DNA from 3 places in the Pseudomonas sp. GZD-222 genome. Region 1 is predicted to be linked to each of the others. Evidence: predicted binding sites of a transcription regulator. Region 1 holds the regulator's gene; each other region holds the start of a gene.
The links. The regulator FliA, encoded in region 1, starts transcription of late flagellar genes. The targets are predictions, from matches to a motif close to CTAAAGTTTNNNNNNNNNNNGCCGNTAA.
Positions count from the first base shown of each region.

Region 2: the regulator FliA is predicted to act here: its motif matches at 1,526-1,553, upstream of ACO6VD_RS27520 (methyl-accepting chemotaxis protein).
Region 3: the regulator FliA is predicted to act here: its motif matches at 1,250-1,277, upstream of ACO6VD_RS25295 (flagellar protein MotY).

Region 1 is NZ_JBMOWO010000071.1:16,712-18,976, reverse strand. It holds gene fleN (flagellar synthesis regulator FleN) at 1-710, shown strand, start outside; gene fliA (RNA polymerase sigma factor FliA) at 707-1,447, shown strand; gene ACO6VD_RS13300 (chemotaxis response regulator CheY) at 1,552-1,926, shown strand; gene ACO6VD_RS13295 (protein phosphatase CheZ) at 1,946-2,265, shown strand, end outside.
Region 2 is NZ_JBMOWO010000155.1:8,163-10,427, reverse strand. It holds gene ACO6VD_RS27520 (methyl-accepting chemotaxis protein) at 1-1,485, opposite strand, end outside; gene ACO6VD_RS27515 (Na+/H+ antiporter family protein) at 1,745-2,265, shown strand, end outside.
Region 3 is NZ_JBMOWO010000133.1:22,870-25,134, forward strand. It holds gene ACO6VD_RS25290 (argininosuccinate synthase) at 1-142, opposite strand, end outside; gene ACO6VD_RS25295 (flagellar protein MotY) at 272-1,213, opposite strand; gene pyrC (dihydroorotase) at 1,344-2,265, shown strand, end outside.

The DNA of each region.
Region 1 (2,265 bases):
TCGATGCCGACCTGGGCCTGGCCAACGTCGACGTATTGCTCGGCCTGACGCCCAAGCGCACCCTGGCCGACGTCATCGAAGGCCGTTGTGAGCTGCGCGATGTGCTGCTGCAGGGGCCGGGGGGCGTGCGTATCGTGCCCGCTGCGTCCGGTACGCAGAGCATGGTGCACCTGGCGCCCGCGCAGCACGCTGGCCTGATTCAGGCGTTCAGCGAGATCGGCGACAACCTCGACGTTCTGGTGATCGATACCGCTGCAGGTATTGGTGACTCGGTAGTCAGTTTTGTCCGTGCCGCACAAGAGGTGCTGCTGGTGGTGTGCGACGAGCCCACCTCGATCACCGACGCCTACGCCCTGATCAAACTGCTCAACCGCGATTACGGTATGAACCGTTTCCGCGTCCTGGCCAACATGGCGCAGAGCCCTCAGGAAGGGCGCAACCTGTTCGCCAAGTTGACCAAGGTCACAGATCGCTTCCTTGACGTCGCCCTACAATACGTCGGCGCGGTGCCTTACGACGAATGTGTGCGCAAGGCGGTGCAGAAGCAGCGAGCGGTCTATGAAGCCTTTCCGCGTTCCAAGTGCGCGCTGGCGTTCAAGGCCATTGCTCAGAAGGTCGATACCTGGCCGCTGCCTGCCAACCCACGAGGTCACCTGGAATTTTTTGTCGAGCGCCTGGTGCAACCGACAAGCGCGGGACCGGTGCTATGAATGCCAGCGGATACCGGATGTACAGCAAGGCTTCACGTGATAGCCAGTGCGAGTTGATCGAGCGTTATGCACCACTGGTCAAGCGTATCGCCTATCACCTGCTGGCCCGCTTGCCCGCCAGTGTGCAGGTGGAGGATCTGATCCAGGCCGGCATGATTGGCCTGCTTGAAGTCGCCAACAAGTACGACGCGAGCAAGGGTGCCAGCTTCGAGACCTATGCCGGCATCCGGATCCGCGGCGCAATGCTTGACGAAGTACGCAAGGGCGACTGGGCACCGCGCTCGGTTCACCGTAATACCCGCATGGTCAGTGACGCGATTCGTGCAATTGAAGCAAAAACCGGTCGTGACGCTAAAGATCACGAGGTTGCTGCCGAACTTCAATTGAGTCTCGATGATTACTACGGGATTTTGAATGACACCCTGGGCAGCCGCCTGTTCAGTTTCGACGACCTGTTGCAGGACGGCGAACATGAAGGCCTGCACGAGGATGGCGCCAGTGCCCAGCTCGAGCCTTCGCGCGATCTGGAAGACGAGCGCTTTCAGGCAGCCCTGGCCGATGCCATCGCCAACCTGCCTGAGCGTGAGCGTCTGGTGTTGGCGCTGTACTACGACGAAGAGCTGAACCTCAAGGAAATCGGTGAGGTCCTCGGTGTCAGCGAGTCGCGCGTCAGCCAGTTGCACAGCCAGTGCGCGGCGCGTTTGCGTGGCCGCCTGGGGGAATGGCGGGCGCGTTGAACGCAGGTTCAATGCAGTCGCCAAATGTAGTGCCCGAATTGATTGAATGCGCGTTCCGCGCTGAGCGCGTTAAAGACTGCTTGGAGGTCTAATTGAACAAAGACATGAAAATCCTCATCGTCGACGATTTTTCGACGATGCGGCGGATCATCAAGAACCTGTTGCGTGACCTGGGCTTCACCAACACCCAGGAAGCCGACGACGGCAACACGGCGCTGCCGATGCTCGAAAGCGGTCATTTCGATTTTCTCGTGACTGACTGGAACATGCCTGGCATGTCCGGTATCGACCTGTTGCGCAAAGTGCGTGCCGACGAGCGTCTCAAGCACCTGCCGGTGCTGATGGTGACTGCCGAAGCCAAGCGCGAGCAGATCATCGAAGCGGCCCAGGCCGGCGTCAACGGCTATGTGGTCAAGCCGTTCACTGCCCAGGTGCTGAAAGAAAAGATCGAGAAGATCTTCGAGCGCGTCAATAGCTGAGACTCGCCACGGGGGCGCTATGGAGCAAACACATTCATCGTTGGACGGCTTCGAGTCAACACTCAAGAAGCACGCCCACGAACTGGTCGACAGCCTCGAACGAGGCAAATTTGGCGACGCGGTGCAACTTATCCATCAGCTGAACCAGACCCGTGACCGAGGCCTGTACCAGGAAGTGGGCAAACTCACGCGTGAGTTGCACAGTGCGATCGTCAGTTTCCAGATCGATCCGCAGATGCCTCAGGCCGAGGAAGTCTCGCAGATCACCGATGCGACCGAACGTTTGTCCTATGTGGTCAAGCTGACCGAGGGCGCGGCGAACCGCACCATGGACCTGGT
Region 2 (2,265 bases), on a different contig from region 1:
TTGCGCGGCGCTGCGCGCAACGTCCTGGGCAGTGGCGCTCATTTCATGGGACGCGGTGGCAACCTGATCGACCTGGCGGTACTGCTGTTCCATGCCGGCGCTGGTCTGGCTGGCGATCGCCGAGGACTGATCGGCGGTATCGCGGGCGGCCTGGACCGAGCGTTTGACCTCGGCAATGGTCGGCTGCAGCTTGTCCAGAAAACGGTTGAACCAGCCGGCCAGCTCGCCCAGCTCGTCGTGTTTGTCGTAGTTCAGGCGACGAGTGAGGTCGCCTTCGCCGCTGGCGATATCCTTGAGCATGGCGGCAACACCGAGGATCGGCCGGGTCACGCCACGGGCCATCAGCCAGATCAGCAACAGGCCAACGATGGCAGCCAGCGCGCCGAGGCCGAGCTCCATGAGGGTGCCGCTGGTGTTGCTGCGGTCGAGTTCCTGCTTGAGAGCCTCGGCCGGGCCGGTGAGGGCGCTTTCCGGGACGTCAAGCAGTACGCCCCAGTCTTTGCCACCTGGAATCGGAGCAAAGGAGGCCAACACTTTCAGACGCTGTTCATGATGAATGCTGTGCAGTGGTGTGCTGTCGGCCAGCAGGCGAATCAGTTCGGCGCCTTTTTCCGTGTCAACTTGGTCAAGGCGCTGGGCCAGCTTGCTGGCGTCCGGGCTATAGCCAGCCAGCAGCCCTGCAGGGCTGAGAATGCTGACCTGGGTCTGGCCCTGGTAGAGGTTGCGGCTGGCTTGTTGGCTCAGGGCCTGCAGGCTGTTGAGGTTGATATCGATGGACAGGGTGGCAACCACCTTGTCGGCGACCATCAACGGGAACACGATGCTGGTCATCAGCACCTGCTGGCCGTCAATCGCATAGAAGTAGGGTTCGATCACGCAAGTCTTGCGCGTAGTGCGCGGACACACCGACCAGGTGTTGGCCGGTTCGCCGCTAGGGCCGATGCTGGTATCGGCCATGTCCTTTTCCGGCAGGGCCATGGAGGTCAGCTGGCCCGGGGTCGGTTGCGACCAGTACAGGGCAAAGCGGCCCTTTTCGTTGCTGCCCAGTTGCTCCTGGTTGACGAACAGTTCGTCCTTGTTGTCCAGCGCATTGGGTTCGAACACCAGCGACAGGCCGAGCAGGTCCGGGTTGGCCTGCAGGGCGGCGCGCACCTGGCGGGTCAGATCTTCCCGCAGGTCGAAGGCATCGAGAAAGCGCTTTTCCGCCTGCTCTCGCAAGAACAGGACCTGGCGGGAGAAACCGGCACCGTACTGGTAGGCATCCATGAATTGCCGGCGAATGTTCAAGGCCTGGACTTCACCCTGGGATTCGATGCGTCCCTGGGCGGCTTCGGTGAGCATCTGCATGCTGCTGGTCTTGACCAGCTCCGAGCTGTGTCCCATGCGGTACAACGAAAGGCCCACCAGCAGGGTAACGATGCTGGCCAGGCACAAGCCGGCGAGCAGGGTGATTTTCCACTGAATGGAGAGTTGTCTGAACGACATGGCGAAGTCCTTTGATCCAAAAAGATTGAGGCTGCCGACGTTATCGGCGGATACGCCGTTTTCTTTATTCAAACGTTCAATTCAAATGCGTCGTTTTCGGTCATTCCTACGACACCCATCGCCCTCTGAACTTTGACAAGCGCGGGGGCCTGCTTCAGAGTGTGCGCCCTCCATAAAAATACCCGTCGTTCGGCCACTGCTCCCGGGCAGTTTGTCGCCGAATCGGTCGCTTTTTGTCTGGTTTCTAGAGGTCACAGGAATGAATGCAGTAATTGCCGCGGTCGGCATCATGCTGATATTGAGTCTGTCCCGCGTGCATGTGGTGATCGCCCTGATCGTCGGCGCGCTGGCGGGCGGGCTGGTGGGCGGCCTGGGCATCGAAGGCACGCTCAAGGCATTCAATGGTGGGTTGGGCGGTGGTGCCACGGTTGCCTTGTCGTATGCCTTGCTTGGTGCCTTTGCGGTGGCGATTGCCAAGTCCGGCATGGCCCACGCCCTGGCCGATCGCGCTCTGGCGATGGTTGGCCAGCAGGGGCATGCCGACGGCGGCAAGGTCAAATGGTTGCTGATCGGCTTGCTCTTGGTAGTGGCGATTTCCTCGCAGAACATCCTGCCAATCCACATTGCCTTCATTCCGCTGCTGGTGCCGCCGCTGCTCTATGTGCTGACCAAGTTGCAGATCGACCGGCGCCTGGTGGCCTGCGTGATGACCTTTGGCCTGATCACGCCTTACATGTTCCTGCCGGTGGGCTTTGGCAACATCTTCCTCAACGAGATCCT
Region 3 (2,265 bases), on a different contig from region 1:
CCGGTTCGACCTCCTCGCCCTGCCCCAGATCGGCGGTGAAAGTCACCACTTCACAGTTGTAGGTATCCTGCAGCCACTTGAGAATCACCGAAGTATCAAGGCCGCCGGAATACGCCAGTACGACCTTTTTTACGTCCGCCATGCCATCACTCCACGGGGTTGTACGGAAAGCCGTCGATTCTACCGGCCTTGCCGCAAAAATTACAGTGGGGCGACAGCTTGTGACGACAAAGCGACAGGAACTGTCGAGAGCGCGACGGACGGTCGCACCTCAGGACTTGATCGACGGCTTGCCAGTATCCGTTTGCGCCGCTGGGGCCGTTGGTGTTTCCGGGGCTTTTTCTGACGCAGTTTCAACCGGGGTTACACGATCAAGCTGAATATTCACCCGGCGATTGCGGGCGCGGTTGGCGGCCGAGTTGTTGGCGGCCAGCGGGTAGCGCTCACCGTGAAAACGCACGCTGATCTGATCTTCAGGAATGCCGTGCGCTTTAAGGTACTCCATCACTGCCAATGCACGACGCCGGGACAGGTCACGGTTGGTCAGGCGATTGCCACTGTTGTCGGAATGACCATCGAGTTCAATGCGATTGACCGTAGGATCGGCCTTGAGAAACTCCAGGATCACATCCAGGCGCGCCTTGGCACTGGCGTCCAGATCGATACCGCCGCCCGGGAAACCGACCCGCCCCTGACGCACCTGATCGTAGTTCATTGGCAGCAGCTTAGCGGCGCAGACCTGATAATCCCCATAGGCCTTGCTGAATTTCACCGGTAACAAGCGCACTTCCATCGTCCGCCCGGCTTCGCCGGCATAGTTGCGCACCACGGTGCTGCGACCGTCAAGCAAGCCATTGATCAGACGACTGGCCTGGCCTTGGGAGCTGGTAAACAGTACGCCGTTGCGCGCCATACGCACCGAGCCCAGATTGATGTCGCCGCGGCCGGGCTGCCAAGGCGCCGCGGCGGCAAGCAAGGTTGCCGAACCTGTGCCCAGCACATTGCTGCTCGAGCGCAATTGAAAGGTGGCCTGTTCTCCGGCACGACGTACGAATTCACCACTGCCGAAATCGGTAATCGGCTGGACCAGGCGGCATTCGAACTGATCGCCTTCGACCTTCCACTCAATATTCTCCAGACGGGTCTGGAAGGTAAGCGCTGTCGCCGGCAGGCAGACAAACATACTGAGCAGGGTTAGATAACACTGGCGCACGGGCGGCTCCACAGATTTTCACGGTATACCCGCAGGCTATCGGTCAGGCGCGGCAAAACTTGATAGCGAGTGCTCGGCTCCGGCTTTTCCGGTAGCATTCACCTTGAGTTCGACCCGCCTGGAATCCCCAATGTCCGACCGCCTGACCCTCCTGCGTCCCGATGACTGGCACATCCATCTTCGCGATGGCGCTGTCCTGCCCCACACCGTTGGCGATGTTGCGCGCACCTTTGCTCGCGCAATCATCATGCCCAACCTGGTACCGCCAGTACGCAATGCCGCCGAAGCTGGCGCCTATCGCGAACGCATCCTGGCCGCACGTCCGGCCGGTAGCCGTTTCGAGCCACTGATGGTGCTGTACCTCACCGACCGTACCCAGCCCGAGGACGTCCGTGCGGCCAAGGCCACTGGCTTCGTGCATGCCGCCAAGCTGTATCCGGCCGGCGCCACGACCAACTCCGACTCCGGCGTGACCAGCATCGACACTATTTTCCCGGTGCTCGAAGCCATGGCCGAAATCGGCATGCCGCTGCTGGTACACGGTGAAGTGACCCGCAGCGAGATCGACGTGTTCGACCGCGAGAAGCTGTTCATCGAAGAACACCTGCGCCGTGTCGTCGAGCGTTTCCCGACCCTGAAAGTGGTCTTCGAACACATCACCACCAGTGACGCCGTGCAGTTTGTCAACGAAGCCCCGGCCAACGTCGGCGCGACCATCACCGCCCAGCATCTGCTGTACAACCGCAACCACATGCTGGTGGGCGGTATTCGTCCGCACTTCTATTGCTTGCCGATCCTCAAGCGCAACACCCACCAGGTGGCCTTGCTTGATGCCGCCACCAGCGGCAGCAGCAAATTCTTCCTCGGCACCGACTCGGCCCCCCACGCCCGTCACGCCAAAGAAGCGGCCTGCGGCTGCGCTGGCTGCTACACCGCCTATGCGGCGATCGAGATGTATGCCGAAGCGTTCGAGCAGCGTAACGCGCTGGACAAGCTCGAAGGTTTTGCCAGCAAGCACGGCCCTGACTTCTATGGCCTGCCGCGCAACACGG